4 regions of the Glutamicibacter sp. BS14 genome follow, and region 3 is predicted to be linked to each of the others. Evidence: riboswitches for the same ligand, from Rfam matches in the RefSeq annotation. Region 3 holds a riboswitch; each other region holds the start of a gene.
What was found. A riboswitch is a leader RNA that binds a small molecule or an ion and turns the genes downstream of it on or off. The one in region 3 is predicted to bind S-adenosylmethionine.
Positions count from the first base shown of each region.

Region 1 (5,701 bases), 960 kb from region 3:
AGTTCCACGTGCTCCTGGCCTCCATGGCCGGCAACGCGGTCGTGGAATCGATGATGGAATCGCTGCGCAACTCGATCAGCGACTATGTTTCCGAATCGGTGCCCAGCGACGAGGCCTGGCAGCCGGTGGTGCGCGTCTTGCGCCGACAGCACAAGGCCATCCACCACGCGTTTGCCACCGGGCAGCGCGAGCGCGCAGCCCAGCTGCTCGAAGAACACATCAACTGGTTCTACTCGCAGACCCGCTAGATCCGGCAGGATAGTTTTCAAATAAATAAGTCGGACTTTATGGCCCCTCGCACCTCTTATATCTGATATGTTTTTGGGGAAGCGACGGGGCTACTTTTTCGGATACAGCAGCCGGTACATACCGCTGGTGAGTTCCCGTCGATGAACCATCGACACTTCATGCGAGGGAACTCATGAGCCAACTTTTTGACCTGACCGGACGACTGGCCCTGGTGACCGGGTCCTCCCGCGGTATTGGCCGCGAACTTGCCCGTGCCCTGGCCGATGCCGGAGCCACCATCATCCTGCACGGCCGCGATGCGCAACGCTTGGCCGAAACTGTCGCCGAATTCGGCACCCGCTATGGCGCCGAAAGAATCCATAGCGTCTGCTTCGATGTCACCGATGATGCCGCCGTGCGCGAGAACATTGCCGCCATTGAAAAGACCATCGGCCCCATCCGCATATTGGTGAACAACGCCGGTATCCAACACCGCGTTCCGATGCTGGAATTGGAAGTATCCGACTGGCAGCGTGTGATTGACACGAACCTCACCAGCGCATTCCTGGTAGGCCGAGAGGTCGCACGCTCCATGGTGCAGCGTGGCGAAGGCAAGATCATCAACATCTGCTCGGTGCAAACCGACTTGGCCCGCCCCACCATCTCCGCCTATAGTGCGGCCAAGGGAGGCCTGCGCAATCTCACCCGCGCCATGACCGCCGAATGGGCTGGTTCGGGACTGCAAATCAACGGCATCGCACCGGGCTACATCCACACCGAGATGACGCAGAATCTGGTGGATGACGAGAAATTCAATTCCTGGATTCTGGGCCGCACCCCGGCTGCCCGTTGGGGAACTGTCGAGGATCTGGCCGGACCAGCAGTCTGGTTGGCCTCGGATGGATCGAACTACGTGAACGGGCAGACCATTTTCATCGACGGAGGCATGAGCGTTGTCGTCTAATTCCCTCGCCACCAGCACGTTGGCCGTCGTGGCCCATGCAGCCGATGATTTGCGTATTGAACAAATCGAGCTGGCAGCGCCGCGAGCAGATGAAGCACGCGTTGCCATCGCTTACGGCGGTATCTGCGGATCAGACTTGCATTACTGGAGCCACGGCGCCGCCGGGGAATCGATCCTCAAGGCTCCAATGGTTCTCGGGCATGAAATCGTCGGGACCGTCATGCAGGCCGCCGCTGACGGCAGCGGGCCGGCAGCCGGAACCAAAGTCGCCGTGCACCCGGCAACACCAGGCGAGACCGGGGAACCCTACCCGGCCGACCGCCCGAATCTTTCCCCGGGGTGCACCTATCTGGGCTCGGCCGCCCGCTACCCGCACACCGAGGGCGCATTCGCCCGCGAAGTGAACCTGCCATCACGCATGCTGCGTGAGCTGCCTGCTGGCTTAGCACTGCGTGATGCGGCACTGGCAGAACCGGCTGCGGTTGCTTGGCATGCGGTGTCGCGCGCCGGTGAAGTCGCCGGCAAGAAGGCGCTGGTTATTGGTGCTGGGCCGATCGGAGCTCTCGCTGTAGCAGTGCTCAAGCGTGCCGGAGCCAAAGAAATCATCGCAGTGGACATGCACGAGAAGCCGTTGGAAATCGCCGGGAAACTCGGTGCCACTTCAACTTTGCGCGCCGATGACCAGGAAGCTCTTGCCCAGGTGGGCGCGGACGTGGTGATCGAGGCCAGCGGCAACTTCCGCGGGTTGGCCTCCGCCGTGCGCGGTGCCGTGCGCGGCGGTCGAGTGGTCATGGTCGGGTTGCTGCCCTCAGGAGAACAACCCGCACTCATTTCGCTGGCTATTACCCGCGAGCTGGAACTGGTTGGTTCCTTCCGCTTCAACGACGAAATCGACCATGTGCTTGCTGCCCTGGCCGACGGTTCACTGCAGGTTTCCGAGGCGGTAACCCACGAGTTCCCGGTCGCCGATGCGCTTGAAGCCTTCGAAACGGCCAAGGATTCGGCTCGCTCCGGCAAAGTCCTGCTGAACTTCCTGGGGCAATAGTTGGCTTCAGCTAGAAGTGCACCGCGGCGGCCCCTGAAGTCGGGGGCCGCCGCGGTGCTTTTTAGTTCAGCGAACTCTAGTTGATCTCTGTGATGCTCACCGCGGTTGTCACCGGCACCGGATTGGCGAAGAGGTCCAGCACTGGGCAGTGGGCATCCACTGCGCGGCGCAGTTCTTCATAGCGTTCAGCTGATTCCGGTCCGGCAATCCGGATGTCCAGATCCACCGACGAGAAGCCGGGGCGGATGGTCTGGTCGATGCCGAAGAGTCCGCGGACATCGAGGTGGCCATTGGCCTGGATCTTCACGTCGTCCACCTGGATGCCGAGATTCTGCGCGTACAAGCGGTAGACCACAACCTGGCAGGAGATGAGCGCTCCGAGCGCGTATTCCACGGGGCTTGCGGCCAGGTCGCTGCCGCCCAGGCCAGCTGGCTCGTCGACCTGGAAGGTGTGCTTGCCCGAGACAATGTTGCTGGCTACCGAATCGAAGCCTTCGCCCTCCACAGTGAAAGTCAATTGGGCACTTTGCGGGGCAGCCGAAATTCGTTCGCCCCAGCCCTTGCCTGCTTCCTGCAGGCGCTGTGCGCGGTCTTCGGATACGGTTGGGGCAGATGCTGCATTAGTCATGGGGAATTGATCCCCTTTCTGGCGCAAGGGGCGCCATCGCTTACGCATCTTGGCTGTCAAGATGCGTCGAATCTTCACCTGGGGCACCCCGCACAATGACGCAGGAGGGTTGCCGTCCACTCAGCCAGGGCTCAAAGAGTGGAACTCGTGATTCAGTGATTAATTTCTATCGGTTGCAGGGCCCGCGGGTAAAGGGCAGAAGTAACTTTTCGTCACCGGGCATCTTGCTTTCCGGCTCGCTAAGATGGAATCTAGCTCTCGGGCGCCCACTGCACGAACAATGAACGGCGAGTATGGAATTCCAGCTGACACTTTCTGCGGCCCAGACCTTGGTGACCGAATCCGAATACAACCTGGGCCAATTCCTGTGTGATTCCGGAAAAGTGCAGATCGCCAACCGGGTAATGCAACCGGGATCTACCCGCATCTCCGGTGTGGTGCTGCGCGAATCGGTGATGGCCCAATTGGAAATCACCGAGGGCAATATCAGCTTCACCAGCTTCTGCGGGAAGCATCCGGGGGTTCAGTCCTGTGAAGATGTCGCCGCCTTGCTCATCGAGGTCACCACCGAAGAAGACCAAGGCTTCTTCGTCTCCGACTCCGGGGTGGATCCCCACGCATGGAAACGCAATAGCAAGCCGCAGTGGGAACGTACCCTTGACCGTCTGCTTCCAGTCATTTCCGATGAGCCGCTGGCTGCCGAAGAACCGCTGGGATTGATCCTGAAAGTGGTCAGCGAACCCCGTTATGGCGGCGAGGACGCGCTGACCTTGCAGGCACGCCCGGCCCGCCAGGGAACCAAGAGCCCCTGGATCCAAACCGGGATCAGCTGGCGCAATGTTGCTTTTGATGCGCGGTTCTCCAAGAAGCAGCGTCGTGCGGTCGTTGAACTGGACCGGTTGCGTGAACACGTTGAACAAGATACTTATCGCCATTCGTGGGATCCCAAGGAGTGGATCTCCTTGATGGATCTTCCAGGCCAGGACCTGCTGGATGCGTTCGAAGCCCTGCGTGAAGCTGGAGTGCAGATCGTCAACGGTGGTTCTACGGCCAAGGCCCCGGTGGAGTTCAGCGAGCAACCAGCCATGGCACACGTGGATGTGCGTCGCGGTGAACATGGCCTGAGCATGGAAGGGAAGCTGCGCGGGCCGAGCGAAGAGCACGTCTACCTCTTGCCCATAGGCACGCCGCCGACCTTGTTGGCTTACGCGTCCAGCCCCTTGCCGAAGGCCAAGGAAATCGGTTTGGCCCGGTTCGCTGAACCGGTCACGAAGGAACTGGCCACATTTATTGAATCCGGTGCGCAATCCATCCCGCAGGAGGGAGTTGAGCTTTTCGAGCGCCAGCACCTGGACCGATTGCGCCTGATGGCACCGTTGAAGAGCGAGGATGACAGCTACAGCATCCCTGTTCCAGCACGCCCCAGCCTCAAGCTGTCCCTGGAGAGCATCCGAACTCCGCTGACCGTGAGCTATTCCTGGGAGTACGCCTCCGCGGGCCCCCGCCAGTATGCCGTGGAAAAGGAAATTGCTGCTTCGGTGCAGGACAAGCTCGGCGCGCAGGCTTTCTTGGGGCAACTGACCTCTTCAGGAATCTTCCCGCCGAAGGAATTCAGCACCTCCGAATCCATCGATTTCTTGGTCTACGCATTGCCGCTATTGGCAGAGCATCCCGATGTGGTCGTTGAAGAGCAGAACAGGCTGCCGAAGTACCGGATCAGCCACGCGCCGGCCGCTGTCAGTGTCGAAGCCGGCGAAAGCACGGGGGACTGGTTCGACTTGTCTGTGGAAGTGCTCCTGGACGAGACCAAGGTCCCGTTCCCACTGCTGCTGGAGGCCTTGACCAAGCAAGATGAGTATCTCGTCCTCGATGACCTTACGGTGATCCCGATTGATGGTGCAGATTTCACGCAGCTGCGCCAGCTGATATCAGAGGCCGGGGAGCTGGGCACGGTGCAGGGCGATACGATCCGCATCCATAAGTTGAGCATCGACTGGTGGCAAGAACTGGTGGATCTGGGCATTATCGAAGCCCAGCACAACCAGTGGCTGCAGACCATGAAGGCGCTGCAAAGCGGTGAAGAAATGCAGCCGGTCCAGCTAGCGGAAACGTTCAACGCTGAACTGCGCCCGTATCAGGGCCACGGCCTATCCTGGCTCAACTTCTTGCGTACCCATGATCTCGGTGGCGTCCTTGCCGACGATATGGGTCTGGGCAAGACCGTCCAGCTGCTGGCTTGCCTTGAACAAGCGCGCGTCGAGGATCCTGCACAGAAATTCCTGGTGCTGGCTCCTACCTCGGTGGTGGGTAACTGGATCAATGAGGCGCAGCGATTTGCGCCGCAGATGAGCGTCACCGGCATTACTTCAACAGCTAGAAAGAGCGGCCAAAGCATGGCTGCGCAGATCGGTGATGCCCAATTGGTAGTTACCAGCTACACGATCTTCCGCCTGGCCTATGAGGATTTTGAAGCAGCCGGCTTCAACGTCATGATCATGGACGAGGCCCAGCAGCTGAAGAACCATGCCTCCAAAGGCTATAAGCAGGCCCGGCAGCTGCCAGTGCCGTGCAAATTCGTGGTCACTGGCACACCCATGGAAAACAACCTGATGGAACTGTGGGCGCTGGTCTCACTGGCTGCACCGGGCCTGCTGGGCGGTGCGAAGTCCTTCAAGGACAACTACCAGAAACCAATTGCTGACGGAGACCAGGAGCGCTTGGAGCGCCTGAAGAGCCGTCTGCGTCCGTTCGTGCTGCGCCGTACCAAGGAACAGGTCGTTCCAGAGCTGCCGGCGAAGACCGAACAGGTGCTGGAAGTCGAACTGGAGCCGGGGCA
Region 1 is NZ_CM167801.1:1,227,030-1,232,730, forward strand. Features, by position in the region: gene AC1Z36_RS05835 (FadR/GntR family transcriptional regulator) at 1-248, shown strand, start outside; gene AC1Z36_RS05840 (SDR family oxidoreductase) at 422-1,192, shown strand; gene AC1Z36_RS05845 (L-idonate 5-dehydrogenase) at 1,182-2,237, shown strand; gene AC1Z36_RS05850 (OsmC family protein) at 2,314-2,865, opposite strand; SAM riboswitch class IV at 2,897-3,018, opposite strand; gene AC1Z36_RS05855 (DEAD/DEAH box helicase) at 3,159-5,701, shown strand, end outside.
Region 1: it holds a riboswitch for S-adenosylmethionine, as region 3 does, so the genes downstream of both, AC1Z36_RS05850 (OsmC family protein) here and AC1Z36_RS01285 (acyl-CoA dehydrogenase family protein) in region 3, are expected to answer to the same signal.

Region 2 (5,701 bases), 430 kb from region 3:
CGCCGAAATCCAGCGGGCGCTGCAGATATGGGGTAGCGAAGGTATTGTCCACCACCAGCAGGGCGCCGTGTTCGCGGGCGATGGCAGCCCAGCCGGCCAGGTCGGCGATGCCCAGCAGCGGGTTGGACGGGGTTTCCACCCAGAGCAGCGCGGTGTTCGGGCGCATCGCGGCGCGCACCGAGTCCAGGTTGGTGATGTCTACCGCTGAAGAGGTGATCCCCCATTTGCCGTGCAGCTTCGAGATCAGCCGGTTGGTGCCGCCGTAGCCGTCGGCGCCCAGCACGATGTGGTCGCCCGGCTGAAGCACTGCGCGCAGCAGCGCGTCTTCGGCCGCGATCCCCGAGGCGAAGGAGAAGCCGGCGGCGCCGCCTTCCAGCGCGGTGAGCTGGGATTCGAACCCGTTGCGGGTCGGGTTGGAGCCGCGCGAGTATTCGTGCCCGGCACGCAGCACGTTGATGCCGTCCTGGATGAAGGTGCTGGTCTGGTAGATCGGCGGGATCACCGCACCGGTGTGCGGGTCCTTGTGCTGGCCGGCGTGCACGGCGAGGGTGTTGAAGCCGCTCATGCGAAACTCACTTCCTTGGTGTCGGCGGTGGTCTGGGTTGCGGCCAGTGCGTGATCCAGCGATTGGGTGATATCTGCGAGCAGGTCGGCGGGGTCTTCCAATCCCACCGACAGGCGCAGGGTGGAGGTGTTCAGGCCCGCGGCGGCCAGCTGCTGCTCCGAGAGCCGGCAGTGCGTCATGGTGGCCGGGTGGGAGACCATGGTGCGGGTGTCCCCCACATTCGCGGCCAGGGAAATCAGCTTGAGCCCGTCGATTACCGGGGAAACCAGCGATGGGTGGGCCAGCTCGATGGCCAGCACGCAGCCGGTGCCCTTGGGCGTGAGCGTCCGGGCCAGCTCGTGGCTGGGGTGGCCGGGCAGGGACGGGTGGTGGATGGCCGCAATGCCCGGGTGGGAAGCCAGAGTGCCGATCAGCGTGGTGACGCTGCGCTGCACGTGGGCGGCACGCACCGGCAGGGTCTCGATGCCGGCCAGGATTCCCTGGGCGCTGGCCGGGGCGAGGGTCGGGCCCAGGTCGTGCAGGAACTTGGAGCGCACCAGCATCGCGTAGGCGGCCGGTCCGTGGCGTTCAAGCAGCGAGGTGTTGTTCAGCCGCACCCGCGGGGCGGCGATCTGTGGCCAGCGGGCGGCATCGGAGAAGTCGAATTTCCCCGAGTCCACCACGACGCCACCGAGCACCGAGCCGTGCCCGGCCAGCCCCTTGGTGGCCGAGTGCACCACGATGTCCGCACCGAGTTCCAGCGGCCGAATATTCAGCGGGGTGGCCAGGGTGTTATCGACCACCACCGGGATGTTGTGCTCGTGGGCGATCGCCGCAATGGCGGGCAGATCGGCCACGGTGCACAGCGGGTTGGAGACGGACTCCAGGAAGAACGCCCGGGTGTCCGACTCAATGGCAGCGGCCCAGGCGGACGGATCGGCCTGGTCGACAAAGCTGATGCGGATGCCGAAGTCCGCGAAGGTGTCGGTGAACAGGTCCACGGTGCCGCCGTAGAGCGAGGAGGAGGCCACGATGTGCTTGGGTCCCTGGGTCAGAGCCAGCAGGGACAGGGCCACGGCGGCCTGCCCGGTGGCGGTGGCCACCGCGTGGGCCCCGCCTTCCAAGGCAGCCACGCGCTGTTCGAGAATCGCAACGGTGGGGTTGCCGGTGCGCGAGTAGGTGAAGCCGGCCTGGCGCAGCGCGAACTTCTCGACCGCTTCTGCATGCGATGCGAATTGGTACGCTGCGGAATTGTGCAGCGGCGGCAGCATCGGGCGGAAGTCTCCGCTCGGGCGGTACCCTGCGTGCACCGCGTCGGTTTCCTGGCTCATGGCTCCTCCTCTATTCTCTGCGAGGGAGTGCACCGATTGGCATCGTGCGGCGGCACGATGCTACGCAATAACGCGTTCGGAACTGCTCCATCGTTCCTGGCGGTAGCACCTTTCGGTTTCCCGATGGTTGCTGCGGCGTCTCCGAGCCAGATCTCTCAGCCGCTCTTGATGGGTTGTTCTTCCATGGTTGGCTATCCGCCGCAAACGGTGCAAGCGGTATCCGGCGCCCGGCTTCATACAAGGCCGCCACGCTTCATATGTCGTCGCCTTGTCATGATGACGCGGGGGCCCGAACCCTTTTATGACGCGCAGAATTGAGAAAAACCGCATGGTTTAGCGGTTTCTCCTGAATTTTGTGACGATGTGCCGGTGCTCGATGACCAGGCGTTACGCTGCTGGCGGCTCAGCCGAGCACTTCTACCCCGAAGCTGGCGACCACGGTGCGGACTTCTTGCAGGTACCGCTGGGCCTGGTCGGTGAGCGGGATGGCGGCGTGGTCAATCCAGCCGATCTCGATGCGTTCCTCGATGGCCAGCGGGATGGCGACGATGGAGGGATCCAGCTCGTCACTGATGATGCCGGTGGAGATCGTGTAACCGCCCAAGCCGATCATCAGGTTGAAGATCGTAGCGCGGTCCGAGACCTGGATTTCGCGTTGGCTGGAGCGCGTGGAGAGCACCTCCTCGGCGAAGTAGAACGAGTTGTTCGCGCCCTGGTCGAAGGTCAGCCGAGGCAGGTCTTCGAGGTCTTCGAGCGTGACCTGGGTTCGGGTGGCCAGCGAGTTGCTGCGCGAGATGAAAATGTGCGGTTCGGCCAGGAACAGCGGGTGGAAGACCAGCCGGGATTCGCGCAGCAGCTTGTCGATGACCTTCCGGTTGAAGTCGTTGCGGTACAGGATCCCGATGTCACTGCGCAGGGTGCGCACGTCCTCGATGATCTCTTCGGTGCGCGTCTCGCGGAGCGAAAACTGGTATTCCTCGGCTCCACTGGCCTGCACCATCCGGACAAACGCATCCACCGCAAAGGAGTAGTGCTGGGTGGAAACGCCCAGCAGCCGCCGCGCGGCGGGGCGGCCGAGGTAGCGGTGCTCAAGAAGCTCCACCTGCTCGAGCACCTGCCGGGCGTAGCCCAGGAATTCTGCGCCTTCGGCGGTGAGCGTCACTCCCCTGGCTGAGCGCATCAGCAAGGTGCGTCCCACCCGGGATTCGAGTTCCTTCATCGCTGCCGACATGCTGGGCTGCGCGACGTAAATCAGGTCGGCGGCAGCGGAGATTGAGCCCTCGGAGGCCACCGCCACAAAATAGCGAAGCTGCTGCAATGTCAGACCATTCGTTCCCTGAACCATAGCCAGAGTCTATATGAATCCATAGTTATATCGAGTTACCCGATATCAAGAATCACCCTGCATGATTGACGCATCGACTCCCCCGCGGCCTGTCCAGGCCTCCCAAATACAGATTGGCCGTCATGGCAGACGCATTAAATTTCAGTATTAGCACCACCAGATTCGACGAGAATTACTCCCCTTCGGAAAATTCTCGCACCACGACAAACTTCGCCAATTTGGCACGCGGAGAGCGCCGAGAAGAGAACCTGCGCAATGCCCTGACGATGATCAACCGACACTTCAATTCCCTGGCTCACTGGGACAATCCCCAGGGCGACCGCTATTCTTTGGAATTGGAAATCATTTCAGCAAATGTGCATTTTTCTGCCGATAATACGGACCAGAAATTTCCTCTTTTAGAAGTGCTTGAAACCACGATCGTGGATAAACTCACCGGCACTCGGTCCCAGGGCATGGTCGGCAATAATTTTTCTTCTTATGTCCGAGATTACGACTTCAGCGTGGTGCTTCCAGCTTCGTGTAGTGACAGCGGAGCTCCGGTGCTTCCAGAAGATTTCGGTGATCTCCACGGACAGCTCTTCCAGCATTTTTTGAACTCACAGGCCTACCGTGAGCGTTTTGCCCAGCTACCGGTGGTCTGCATCAGCGTCTCGACTTCCAAGACCTATTTCCGCACCGGCAACAGCCATCCAGTGCTCGGTTTGGAATACCAGCAGGACGAAAATTCATTGACCGATGCGTACTTCGGGAAAATGGGCTTGAGCGTCCGCTACTTCATGCCGCCAGGTGCTGTAGCGCCACTGGCTTTCTACTTCCGCGGCGACCTACTCAACGATTACACCAACCTGCAGCTGATCAGCCTCATCAGCACCATGGAAACATTCCAGAAGATCTACCGCCCGGAAATCTACAACGCCAATTCGGCTGCTCCTTCCGTATATCACCCGAGTTTGGGCGCCGAGGACTTCTCCCCCACCCGCGTTTTTTATGACCGCGAAGAACGAACTCAGTTGGGCAAGATCCAAGGCAAGTTCACCGAAGAGCATTTCATCATCCCGAATCGCCAACTGCTCAATCAGTGGTCTTCTTCCTATCCGACTCCTGTCGCCTAAGAATCCGAAAGATAACTTATGACTTCTCCGCTTATCCCCACGTCAATTGTCGGTAGCCTGCCCAAGCCTTCTTGGCTTGCCGAACCTGAAAAGCTTTGGTCCCCTTGGAAGCTTGAAGACGAGCAATTGCACGAAGGCCAGCAGGACGCCATGCGCGCTGCGGTCCTCGAGCAGGACCAGCGCGGCATCGACATCATTTCCGATGGCGAGCAGTCCCGCCAGCACTTTGTCACCACGTTCATTGAGCACCTGAGCGGCGTCGACTTCGAGAAGCGCGAGACCGTGCGCATTCGCAACCGCTATGACGCCAGTGTTCCCACCGTCGTCGGTGCAGTAGAGCGCGAAAAGCCGGTATTCGTTGAGGACGCGAAGTTCCTGCGCACGCTGACCGACCGCCAGATCAAGTGGACCCTTCCTGGTCCCATGACCATGGTCGACACCTTGTACGATGCGCACTACCGCAGCCGCGAGAAACTGGCCTGGGAATTCGCGACCATCCTGAACCAGGAAGCCCGCGAACTTGAAGCCGCCGGGGTGGATGTCATCCAGTTCGACGAGCCCGCCTTCAACGTCTTTTTTGATGAGGTCGCCGACTGGGGCATTGCTGCCCTGGAGCGTGCCTGCGAGGGGCTCAAAGCCGAGACCGTGGTCCACATCTGCTTTGGCTATGGCATCAAGGCGAACAATGATTGGAAAGCAACTCTCGGCACACAGTGGCGCCACTACGAGAAGTCCTTCCCGCTATTGCAGGCTTCCTCCATCGATACCGTTTCGCTGGAGTCCCACCATTCGAATGTCCCCCTTGAGGTCGTCGAATTGGTGCGCGGCAAGCGAGTGATGCTCGGAGCTATCGACGTGGCCAATGACGCTGTGGAGACACCCGAGGACGTGGCGCAGACTCTGCGCAATGCACTGGAATTTGTGGATGCAGACAAGCTGATTGCCAGCACCAACTGCGGCATGGCCCCGTTCCGCCGCGATGTGGCCCTGGCCAAGCTCAGTGCGCTCAGCGCAGGGGCTGGCATCCTGCGCGAGGAGCTTGTTGGTGCCCGCGTCTGAAGTGACAGAATCGGCGACGCCATCGTTGCCCGCGGAAGACTTCAAGGCGATCTTCCGCGGGCACCCCGGTGGCGTCAGCCTGATAACCGCCGATGCCGGAGACGGCCCCGTTGCCCTGACTGCGACATCTGTGGCTTCGATCAGCGTTGATCCGCCATTGCTCGTCTTCTCGATTTCTGCGCTGTCCTCGGCGGCCAAAGTGCTCACCCGCGCAACATCTCTTGTCGTTCACAGCTTGGATGAGCACGACATCGAGGTGGCTAAATTGGGAGCGACCAGTGGCATTGACCGCTTCGCACAGAAGCAA
Region 2 is NZ_CM167801.1:3,637,766-3,643,466, forward strand. Features, by position in the region: gene AC1Z36_RS17110 (cystathionine gamma-synthase) at 1-565, opposite strand, end outside; gene AC1Z36_RS17115 (O-acetylhomoserine aminocarboxypropyltransferase/cysteine synthase family protein) at 562-1,875, opposite strand; SAM riboswitch class I at 1,960-2,050, opposite strand; gene AC1Z36_RS17120 (LysR family transcriptional regulator) at 2,279-3,220, opposite strand; gene AC1Z36_RS17125 (DUF1852 domain-containing protein) at 3,343-4,335, shown strand; gene AC1Z36_RS17130 (methionine synthase) at 4,354-5,394, shown strand; gene AC1Z36_RS17135 (flavin reductase family protein) at 5,381-5,701, shown strand, end outside.
Region 2: it holds a riboswitch for S-adenosylmethionine, as region 3 does, so the genes downstream of both, AC1Z36_RS17115 (O-acetylhomoserine aminocarboxypropyltransferase/cysteine synthase family protein) here and AC1Z36_RS01285 (acyl-CoA dehydrogenase family protein) in region 3, are expected to answer to the same signal.

Region 3 (5,701 bases):
GACAGCAGTGCCAGCGACCCCTCGATATCCACGTAGGAGCTGTAGTCCTGGAACTTCGCCTGGGCCAGTTCGGTGGTTTCGGCGGTAATGATGGTCTGCATGGCGAAGACCTTGATGTCGTAGCGGCCACGCCCGGCGGCCTCGGCAGCGTCACGGATCTTGCTGACCGCTTCCTTCAGCAGGTCGCGGGTGGGGCAATTGACGAAGATCGCTTCGGCGTTCGACGCGGCGAACTCGGTGCCGCGCTTGGAGGCGCCGGCCTGGTAGATCACCGGGGTGCGCTGGGTGGACGGCTCGGTGATGGCGATGCCCGGAACCTTGAAGTACTTGCCTTCGTGCTCGATCGGGTGCACCTTGGCCGGGTCGGTGTAGACGCCGGTGGCCTTGTCATTCTGCACCGCGTCGTCTTCCCACGAGCCTTCGAGCAGCTTGTAGACCACCTCGAGGTACTCATCGGCGTGGTTGTAGCGCTCGTCGTGCTCCATCTGGTCTTCCTGGCCCATATTGCGGGCGGCCGAGGGAAGGTAGCCGGTGACGACATTCCAGCCCACGCGGCCGTTGGTCAGGTGGTCCAGGGTGGCCAGGCGGCGGGCGAAAGCGTACGGGTGCTCATAGGCGGTGCCCGCGGTGACGCCGAAGCCGAGGTTCTCGGTCACGGCGGCCATGGCGGAAACCAGCATCATCGGGTCGTTGACCGGTGCCTGGGCGCCGGAGCCCAGCGGGGTGACGTTGGTGCCCTTGTACACGTCGTAGGTGCCCAGCACGTCGGCGAGGAACAGTCCGTCGAACTTCCCCTTTTCCAGCACCTTGGCCAGGTGCGTCCAGTAGCCCAGGGTGTTGTAGGTCGAGGCCTTGTCCTGCGGATGGCGCCACAGGCCCGGCGACTGGTGCACCACGCAGTTCATGTCGAATGCGTTGAATAGGATCTCGCGCTTGTTCTCGCTCATGGCTTTGCCCCCATAGGTCGGTAATCGTGGAAAGTTGCTGGTTTGCGTCGCAGGCCCTCAAGCCCGCTGGGTTGAATCTTCGCCGGTGACGGACAGCCGCTGCGGCTGGACCCCGTTGATCTCGTAGTCCCCGACGATGCGCGCCTTGTAGATCGCCGGGTTATGGGTGGCGATGGTGCGCGCATTGCGCCAGTGCCGGTCCAGGTTGCAGCCGCTTCTGGTGGACGAGGCTCCCAGTCCGTCGAAGAGCTTGCTGGTCACGCCGATGGCCAGTGGCTGCACCACGGTTTGCGCGCGGTTGGCGGCCAGCTCGCATACGGCGTAGCGTTCCTCGTCGTTCAGTCCCGGATCGCCCAGGGCCGCCTCGACTTCGAGTACCGCGCCGATCACCACGGAGTCGGCAGCGAAGGACTCCGCGGAAACTTCGCCCACCAGCTGGAGGACCTGGGGTTCCTGGTATACCGGCACCCCGGTTCCGGTGGTGAAGATGCGGGTGCGCGCCTGCACCGCGTGACGCAGGTCGTTCAATGCGGCGCGGGCGATGCCCGCCTGCACGGCCATGAGAACCAGCTGGAAGATCGCCGCTTCGGAGTCATTGGTCTGCTGCGGCATGAAGCAATCCACCGGGACCTGGTGGAATTCGGTGGTGCCGGTTCCGGTGAGGCCCTGGCCGAACCCATCCCAGTCGTCGAGGATCTTGACGCCGCTGCGCTGGGTGGAGACCACGGCGATCTGGCGGCCGGCGAGCTCCGGGTGGGCCACGGCAACGGTGGTCCAGTCGGCAAAAATGGTGCCGGTGCAGTAGTACTTTTCACCGTCGATCACCCAGCGCCCGTCCACGGTGCTGGCCTTGGTGTTCAAGGTGCCCAGGGCGTTGCCACCGCGTTCGGTGTAGGCGTTGCCGATAATCTGCCCAGCAGCGATGCGAGCGACCCACTTCTTGCGCAGCTCTTCGTCCTCCAGTGCCAAGACGTTCTCGACGAATGCGATATGCGCACGCCACAGCTGGCCTACGTGGGAGTCCGCCTCGGACAGCTCGATGAGCAGACGGAAGACATCCACCAGCCGTGCGCCGTAGCCCCCGTCGGCAACGGAAAGGCGCAGCGCACCGAAACGCTCGCGATTCAGCAGGCCTACCTGCTCGAAAGGAAGCACGCGGTTCAAGTCGCGGTCCTTGGCTGTCGCGGCGATCTGCGCAAAAACGGGACGGAAAATTTCGGCCAGCCGGTCGTATTGCTCATCCGCACTTGGTCCGGGGGTGATTTTCAGCAATTGCCTGGTCGGCAGCTGTTCTTCAAACTTGTCCAGGTCCATTGCGGTGGCCTGCGAAGGGTCACTGAGCTGGTTGAAGTCCAGTCCGAGGGCATTGTGCGATTCACCAATAGGCATCAGGGTTCTCAATTCTTTCCATCGGTCCTGGCGGTAGCACCGTCCCGCTATTGGGGTGGTTGCTGCGGCGTCGTGGAGCCAGATCTCTCAGCCGCTCTGGATGGGTCGTAATTCATTTGTAACGGTAATAAACCGGCGTTTCCAACCCGCGAAGTCACATTTCGTCCCAGTGCCGGCAGTGCCCATCTTCAAATTTCACAGCCTAATCCGCGTCCTGCCGAAGATGAGTTGCAAAGTTTTGCTTAATGTCGAGCAAACCGGCCTGCAATAAAATAAATAACGAAATTTCTGGGCAATGTGACGTAGTTGTCGAAGATTTTTTCATATTACGCAAGATTTGCGTTCAAATCGTTCGACTCGTTGTAATGGACACGTAACCATCCCGAGCGGCCGAGAGATCTGGCTCCACGACGCCGCAGCAACCACCTTTGGAGTTTTGCTCTGCAGGCCGGTGCTACCGCCAGGAACGATGGAGATGAACATGACTCTTTCCTTTGCAGCGCCCGAGGCAGCTCCCGTTGCCTCAGCTTCAAGCGCCCTGGACGTGCAGTTCAGCAACGTGTCGCGAACCTTCACCACCAAGATGGAAAGCCGCACCGTTCTGACCGATATCAACCTGCAAATTCCAGCAGGTCAAGTCGTGGCCATTCTTGGAGCCAGCGGTTGCGGAAAATCCACGCTGCTGCGTTCAGTATCGGGCTTGGACCACCCCACCACCGGCACCATCCGCACCGGCACCCGCGAGGTCACCGGCATCAACGAGTTATGCGCCGTTGCCTTCCAGGAGCCCCGGCTGCTGCCATGGCGCTCGGTTCGCCAGAACATTGCACTGGGCCTGGCACCGGAAACCGATAAGCGCGCCGGCAACTCGCTGATCGATGAGTTGATCGAGCTGACCGGTCTGAGCCATGCAGCCAGCTTGCGCCCACGCGAGATCTCCGGAGGCATGGCGCAACGGGTTTCGCTGGCTCGCGCGCTGGCTCGGCGCCCGGGTGTATTGCTTCTTGATGAACCCTTCGGCGCCCTCGATGCGCTGACACGCTTGAAGATGCAGGATCTGCTGCTCTCGATTCACGCATCGTTCCCCACCACTGTTCTCATGGTGACCCATGATGTGGACGAGGCGTTGACTTTGGCTGACCGCGTGATTGTTCTGGGGCGAGGCGCTGGGCATAGTGCAGCGGGCGTCATCGAGGATCTGTCCATCTCAGCTGTGCATCCACGCCGGCATACCGATGAAAAGTTCGTTGCAGATCGCCTGCACCTATTGCGCCTGCTCGGCGTCGACCCAACCAACCATTAGTCCCGGCCACGCCGTGGGTCCCGAACCATTCGTCCCCTTTGCCTTTTCACCTACACCGCTTGCACGCACAATTCTAGGATTCTCCATGCTTTTGAACCGTCTCACCCGCCGCACTGCATTGTCCGCCGCCGCCTTGATCGTTGGCGCAGTTGCCCTGACCGGCTGTGCTGGCGAAAACGCTACAGCCTCCTCGGATGGTCAGACCCTGTCCATCGACTTTGCCACTTACAACCCGCTGAGCCTGGTACTCAAGGAAAAGGGATGGTTGGAAGCAGCCGCCAAGGAGCAGGGCGTAAATGTCGAATGGATCCAGTCCGCTGGTTCCAACAAGGCCAATGAAGCCCTTCGCGCCGACGCAATCGATGTTGGTTCCACAGCCGGTTCCGCTGCGCTCCTGAACCGTTCGAACGGTGCACCCATCAAGACCATCGCACTGTATTCGCAGCCGGAATGGGCGGCCCTGGTAGTGGATAAGGACTCGAAAATCGAGTCCGTTGAAGATCTCGCTGGCAAGACCGTGGCCGCTACAAAGGGCACCGACCCATACTTCTTCCTGCTGCAGGCGCTGGAATCCGCGGGCTTGAGTGAAGCTGACATCAAGCTGCAGAACCTCCAGCATGCCGATGGACGTACCGCCCTGGCCAACGGCTCGGTTGATGCCTGGAGCGGTTTGGATCCGATCATGGCCGCTGCCGAAAAAGACGGCGCGCAACTGGTTTACCGGAACTTGGATTTCAACACCTACGGTGCGCTGAACGCTCGCGAAGACTTCATTGAGCAGAGCCCCGAACTCGCCCAGCTCGTTGTCGATGCCTACGAAAAGGCTCGTGGCTGGGCAGCTGACAATCCCGAGGAAACCGCAGAAATCCTGGCCGACGTAGCAGGGCTCGAACCAGGAGTTGCTGCCACCGTGATTGAGGAACGCTCCAATCTGGACGTTCCGGCAGTTCCCGACGCCAAATTCACTGGAGTCCTGAGCAAGATTGCTCCCACGCTGGTCGCTAGCCGCGATGTCTCGGAGCAGGAATCCGTTGATGAAGCTCTGGAAACCCTCATCGATGACCAGTTTGCCGTCAAGGCAGACGCAACAAAGATCTCCGGAGAGTAACCAGCCATGAGCCCCACTAACGTGGCTGGAACCCGCGGAAGCCAAACACCTGCCAAGCAGAAGGCCAGCATGGCCGCAACGATCCTGCGTGCCCCGAAATGGCTGCTTGCGCTGGTCTTGCCGCTGACCACCCTGGCTGTGTGGCAATTTGTCACCGTTACCGGAATCGTTGCTCCGTGGACACTGCCAACTCCGGGTTCAGTGGTTTCTGCTGCCATTGAGCTCTTCCAGGATGGCGAACTCGGAAAGCACATCGGCATCTCCACTCAGCGTGTTCTTCTCGGTTTCGCCTTCGGATCATTGCTGGGCTTGGCGCTGGGTGCGCTTGTCGGGCTGTCCAAATTGGCAGATGCATTTCTGGGACTGAGCATCAGCGCCCTGCGTGCAGTCCCTTCCTTGGCTTGGGTTCCGCTGCTGGTGCTCTGGATGAAAATGGGTGAAGATTCCAAGGTCACACTCGTGATCATTGGTGCCTTCTTCCCGGTCTTTACCACCGTCGCCTTGGCGTTGCGCCATGTCGATGCCCACCTGGTCGAAGCAGCCCGCGCCTTCGGGTTGAAGGGATTGAAGCTGCTGCGCACCGTCCAGCTGCCCGCAGTGGTCCCTTCGATCTTCTCCGGACTGCGTTTGGCACTAGCCCAAGCTTGGCTCTTCCTGGTCGCAGCCGAACTCCTCGGCGCGTCAATGGGCCTAGGCTTCTTGCTTACCGACTCGCAGAACAACGGCCGATTGGACCGCCTAATCATGACCATCGTGCTGCTGGCCGTCTTTGGAAAGATCACCGATGCCCTGCTGTCGATAGCAGAACGTTGGGCTATCAAGCGCTGGACCTGAAACCGGACCAGCTAGTACCCGCTGACAAAACTACCCCTCACCAAAGAAAGTTTGCGATGACCACCGAATTGGCAACAACCTCAACTCAAGTTTCAGAGGCAGCACGCCAGGAATTCTGGG
Region 3 is NZ_CM167801.1:271,087-276,787, forward strand. Features, by position in the region: gene AC1Z36_RS01280 (LLM class flavin-dependent oxidoreductase) at 1-947, opposite strand, end outside; gene AC1Z36_RS01285 (acyl-CoA dehydrogenase family protein) at 1,005-2,336, opposite strand; SAM riboswitch class I at 2,352-2,443, opposite strand; SAM riboswitch class I at 2,711-2,812, shown strand; gene AC1Z36_RS01290 (ABC transporter ATP-binding protein) at 2,818-3,639, shown strand; gene AC1Z36_RS01295 (aliphatic sulfonate ABC transporter substrate-binding protein) at 3,725-4,747, shown strand; gene AC1Z36_RS01300 (ABC transporter permease) at 4,817-5,581, shown strand; gene acs (acetate--CoA ligase) at 5,638-5,701, shown strand, end outside.

Region 4 (5,701 bases), 480 kb from region 3:
CCCCGAAGCGTGGGGGATCCGTCGCTCGAAGAGCCGGCGAAGGATCATCACCGCACGTCATGGATTAGCCTTTCCGGCGCGTACTGGAGGCTTTGCGCTGCCAGTGAGACAGCTTTCGCTCCCGAGCGCATGGACCAGGAACGTTTCCTGGTCTCCGCGCCTGTCGAAAAGGCCGAGGATCTCATGGCCGAAACCGAAGTGCTGCGCGTATTGGTGGGCTATCCGGCACTCGTGCCATCCCACGCGCGGCGCCGCATGTGGAGCCGGGAAATTGCTGTGGCTATCGCCCGCACCCCAGCCCGCAGCCTGGACCATGCAGCTGCTCCAGCGATGCAGCTCAATGAGGAACAAGCCAGAACCCTGCTGGTCGTTGCGACAGCTGCTTCGATGAGCCAAGCAGCCACGGATCTGCATATTCACCGCAATACCTTGGTTCAAAGACTTGAGCGGATAAGCCAGGTCAGCGGCATCGATATTCGGCGGTCCAGCGAGTCCCTGAAACTCCAGCATGCCATCTACGCGAGAGTGGCCTTGGGCCAGCTGCATGTTTTCTAGGCCCTGGAAACTAGGGGAGCTGGCGCCGGGGCTGGGAAGGGTGGGATGTTTGCACACATTGGCTCTTTCGAACCCAGGCAAATGTGGTCGTGTGCCCATAGGTATTCGGGGTCACTTTTCCTAGTATTGGCAGGATGATCGATCTTTGCGCCCGAAACCCGGGGTGGCACGGTGGCATCTAGCCCAACGGGCAAAGCCTTGAGCGGCTTTGCCGATAGGGCTGGTCCACCCGTTGAGCCATTGCGGGCTGGGCGCATTGAACTACCGATATTGGCAAAGGAGCCAACCCGCCGTGTACGAACTGCTAGTTCTGCTGATCCTTGTTGTGGCCATCGTGATGGTCACAGCACGCTTGAAGATCAGCCCATTTCTCGCCCTCGTTGGCGCCGCTATCCTGGCGGCCTTCGCCTACCGGATTCCGCTGGCCGACGTGGCTTCGACGGTCACCACGGCTTTCGGCAGCACCATGGGAAATATCGGACTGGTGATCCTGTTCGGAACAATGATCGGTGTCATCCTGGAGAAATCCGGCGCCGCGATCTCCATGGCAGATGCGCTGATCAAGGTCCTGGGTACCCGGTTCCCCAACCTGACGCTATCGATTATCGGCTACATCGTTTCCATTCCGGTCTTCTGCGACTCGGGATACGTGGTGCTCAACTCGCTGCGCAAAGCGATCACCCTGCGTACCGGGATCTCTGGGCTGGCAACTTCCATCGCCCTGATGACCGGCCTGTACGCGACCCACACCATGGTGCCTCCAACTCCGGGCCCGCTGGCCGCAGCCGAAAGCATCGGCATTGCCGATAACTTGGGCTTGATCATCGCTGTCGGATTGCCCGTTGCGGCCATCTCGGCCCTTGCCGGCTTGGCCTACGCCAGCCGCTTCAACAAGTCCAAATGGACCCCGTTGCCAAGCGACGACCACAATGACATCTCCGAACTCGACTATGAGCAGCTGCGTGCAAGCTTCGGAAAATTGCCCAGCCCGGCGCTGGCCTTCATGCCGATCCTGGTTCCGCTGGTGCTGATCTGTGCCGCATCCATTGCGAAGCTGCCCTCGCACCCGATGGGCGAAGGCGCTGCCCTGGAAATCCTTTCCTTCCTGGGGACGCCAGTTATTGCGCTGATCTTCGGCTTGATCTCATCGACTTTTCTTTTGAGCGGTGGCAGCAAGCTGGCGGTCTTCAATGAGCAGATGAACGAAGCTGTACGCACCGCTGCTCCGATCTTGCTGATCACCGGTGCCGGCGCCGGCTTCGGGGCGGTCCTGGCCGCGTCGGATCTGACCACGATTCTTTCGGATTCACTCAGCGGACTGGGCTTGGGCCTGGCTGTGCCATTCCTGATCGCCGCTGCACTGAAGTCCGCACAGGGCTCGTCCACCGTCTCAATGGTGACCACTTCCGCGCTGGTCGCTCCGATGCTCGGCTCCCTGGGCTTGGGTTCGGAGCTGGGCATGGTGCTATCCGTATTGGCAGTAGGCGCCGGTGCGATGGTTGTCTCGCACGCCAACGACTCCTACTTCTGGGTCGTCTCGCAGCTCAGCCGCATTCCGGTGATCACCGCCTACAAGACCCTGAGCGTGGCTACCGCCATCCAGGGCACCGCGGGGTTCCTGACTGTACTGGTCCTGGGAGCCGTACTGCTTTAGCAGCACGCCTTCCAAGAAAGCAACGGATCGCGCCATCGGCAGATGGCGCGATCCGTTGCTTTAAGCAGTGCTGGATTAGCCCAGGCCTGCCGCCGGGAAGCTCCGCGCGGCCTTATTCGCTGTGGCAGTCGAGATCACCAGCAACGCGATGGCGGCCAGGTAGCCGGTTCCGGTCGCGGCGAAGGCGAAACCGAATTGGCCCAGCAGGCAGAGAACTGCTGCGCTGGCCAATGCCGCCCAACCGGCCCAGGAAGCCGCGGCAAGCAGGGGCGCAGCCTGCTGATGCCCGGCGAACCAGGCGTCATCGCTGGCCAAGGTGTGGCGCGTCTTGATGCCGATCGCCGCATTGCGAGCGAGCTTCCGGTTCCGTGCCATCGGGGCGAGGAACGCTGCGACCAGCGTTATGCTCAGCAACCCGAACATGAAGGCAATCACGCCTGCTGGATCCACTTGCCGCCTCTTCTGCCGATTGATCTTGAATGGCCATTCTATGCGGTCGCATGGAAGTGCCCTGATCCACGCTGTGTTCCCAATCGATGCCTGCGGGAACGTTCTTGAGATCCAGTTCCGGCATGCCAATTGCGTCATGCGAAGGTCATATGACGTCTTATCTGCCCGTTTTCCGGCAGGGCGAAGGCGCGAAGATGACGTATTTTGTCCTGCTGTTCCTCCGCATGACAGCGCCCTTCCCGAGGGCCTGCCAGTAATGCTTGACTCGGAGCACAACCCATCCAGAGCGGCTGAGAGACCTGGCTCCGAGACGCCGCAGCAAGCCTGCACCAGCAGGTAGTGCTAACGCCAGGTTCGATGGAACTCCCGGGTCTAGAAGCATGAACTTCTGTTCGGGATCCCTCGTTCAATTTGTCTAAGAGAGGGACGACATGACTCGTACTCGTCCGAACGCCTTGAAAGTTCTGGCTTCAGCGATGGCGGCAGCAACACTGCTGACTGGCTGCTCGCTGAAAGAACCACGGCCGGAAATAGCGCCGGTTGTGGCGCAAAGCAGTAATCCGCAAGCCGAGCATAAGCTCGACAACGTTCCATCACTCAAAGGCAAAAAGGTCGGCATCGCGGCCAAGGATATCCTGCACGACTACTCGCGCGTGGTCTACCAGCAGATCCAAGAGCGCATCAAAGAGCTCGGCGGCGAGGTCATCGCTACCCAAGCCGAAGCCAAAGACGAGAAGCACGTCTCTGACGTAGAAAACCTGATCACCCAGTCGCCCGATGCCATCGTGGTGATCCTGGGCGATGCCCAAACGCTCACTCCTGCCTTGGCCAAGGTGGACGCCGCCGGGATCCCGCTGTTCACCATCGATTTCCAAAGCGAATACTCGAAGAACAACGTCACCAGCGACAACTGGAACGTCGGCACCACGCTGGCTCGCACCATGGCTGAAGACCTCCACGGCAAGGGGAAGATTCTGGTCTTCAACGGCTTCCCCGGTGTGACTCCCTGCCGGATCCGCTACAACAGCCTGAACCTGGTGCTGGAAGACTACCCAAATATCGAGAAGATCACCCCGGAACTCCAGGACAAATACGAAGGCACCATCGAGGATGCCAAAAACCAGATCCAGGACCAACTGCGCAGGCTGCCCGAGGGCGAAGTTGACGCGATTTGGTCCTGCTGGGACATGCCGCTGATCGGTGCCGCGCAGGCCATCGATCCCACTGGTGGCGACATCAAGCTGTATGGAGTGGACGCAGAGCCCGGGGCCCTGGATTTGATAGCGAACCCGGACAGTTCATACCAGTTCACCGTCGCTCAGCCCACCAAGCAGATTGCCGCTGCCTCGGCCACTAATATCGCCCTGTTCCTCGATGGGCAAACCGATCTGGTTCCGAGCACCAGCTATGCCGAGCCGATTTTTGTCGACAAGGACAACGTGAATCAGGTGCGCCATGACAACGGAATCTAAGGAACTGCTGAGCATGGCCGCCATCAACAAGTCCTTTGGCACGGTCGCCGTGCTCGACCATGTGCACCTGCAGCTTCGGGCCGGAGAGGTTCTGGGCCTAGTGGGCGAAAACGGAGCTGGAAAATCCACCCTGATCAAGATACTCACCGGGCTGTACACCCTGGACTCGGGGCAGATCGAACTTGCCGGCCAGCCGGTGCAAATTCGCCGGCCTGCCGATGCCGAAGCGCTAGGCATTGAAGTGATTCACCAGGACCGCCATCTGGCCGGCCGCTTGACCGTCGCCGAACAGCTGTATCTGGGCACCGCGAAGAGTCGTGGGCTCTGGCGCCACGAGCGCACCGCGCAGGCAGCAGCCCGGGCGGATATTTTGCGAACCACCGGCCAGGAGCTGGACACCGGTGCCTTCGTTGATGAGCTCAGCGTTGCCCAGCAGCAGCTGATCCAGATTGCCCGTGCCGTACTGGCCGAACCCAAGGTGCTGATTCTCGATGAGCCGACGGCACCGTTGGCCAATGATGAAGTTGAACAGCTCTTCGGCACGATCCGGCATCTGCGGGACCGCGGGGTAGGGATCATTTTCATCTCGCATTATCTCCAGGAACTGCGGCAGATCACCGACCGGATTACGGTGCTGCGCAACGGCAGAAATGCCGGTGACGCCAGTTTCGCGGACGGTGACAGTATCGAAGATGTCATCGGCTTGATGCTGGGCAACCAGGTTAACGAGTTCTCGCACCAGAGGCGCGAGCCGCCCGCCGTTCAGGGCGAGCCTGCCCTTGAACTGGTGGACCTCTCGGTGGCCGGAACATTGAGCGGCATCAATATCTCGGTGGCGCCCGGAGAAATCGTGGCCGTCACCGGATTGGTGGGATCGGGGATTGAGGTGCTCGCCGACGCGGCCACCGGCAATCGTGCGCAAACCGGCTCGGCGCTGCTGCACGGCCGGCCGGTGGCATCTGCGGCGGACTTTGCCGCCCGGGCAGGCGCCTACGTCCCGTCGAACCGGCATTCAGATGGCATCTTCCTGCGCAACACCGTGCGCGAAAATATTGCAGCGGCCAGCCTGCGAAAGCTTGGCCGCCGGCTGGGCTTGTTGAATGCGCGCAAAGAGCGGGACACAGCCAGCGAACTGGTGCAGCGCCTGGATATCCGTCCGGCGAATCCAGAAGCCGTGGCTTCGGGTTTGTCCGGCGGCAACCAGCAGAAAGCGGTATTGGCCCGCTGGTTGGCCAAGGGATCGGACGTGCTCGTCTTGGACCAACCCACCTCGGGCGTCGACGTGGGAAGCCGTGCGCATATCTACGCGCAGATTTCCCAGTTGGTCCAGCAGGGAGCCGCCGCGCTGTTGGTCAGCGTTGACCTGGAAGAAGTAGTGGGACTGGCCGATCGAGTGCTGGTGCTCTATCGCGGTCGGATCATCGCCGAACTGCCGTCGAGCGAGGCGAGTACGGAAAGAATTCTTCACTTGGCATCCAGCGGCCAAACCGCCGGAACATCACGCGAAGAGGTCAAAGCATGAGCGCCACCCTTGTTCCGGTCGACGAAGCACCTGCGCCTGGCGCGTCCC
Region 4 is NZ_CM167801.1:751,402-757,102, forward strand. Features, by position in the region: gene AC1Z36_RS03565 (CdaR family transcriptional regulator) at 1-555, shown strand, start outside; gene AC1Z36_RS03570 (GntP family permease) at 848-2,209, shown strand; gene AC1Z36_RS03575 (SdpI family protein) at 2,285-2,659, opposite strand; SAM riboswitch class I at 2,934-3,023, shown strand; gene AC1Z36_RS03580 (substrate-binding domain-containing protein) at 3,091-4,131, shown strand; gene AC1Z36_RS03585 (sugar ABC transporter ATP-binding protein) at 4,115-5,653, shown strand; gene AC1Z36_RS03590 (ABC transporter permease) at 5,650-5,701, shown strand, end outside.
Region 4: it holds a riboswitch for S-adenosylmethionine, as region 3 does, so the genes downstream of both, AC1Z36_RS03580 (substrate-binding domain-containing protein) here and AC1Z36_RS01285 (acyl-CoA dehydrogenase family protein) in region 3, are expected to answer to the same signal.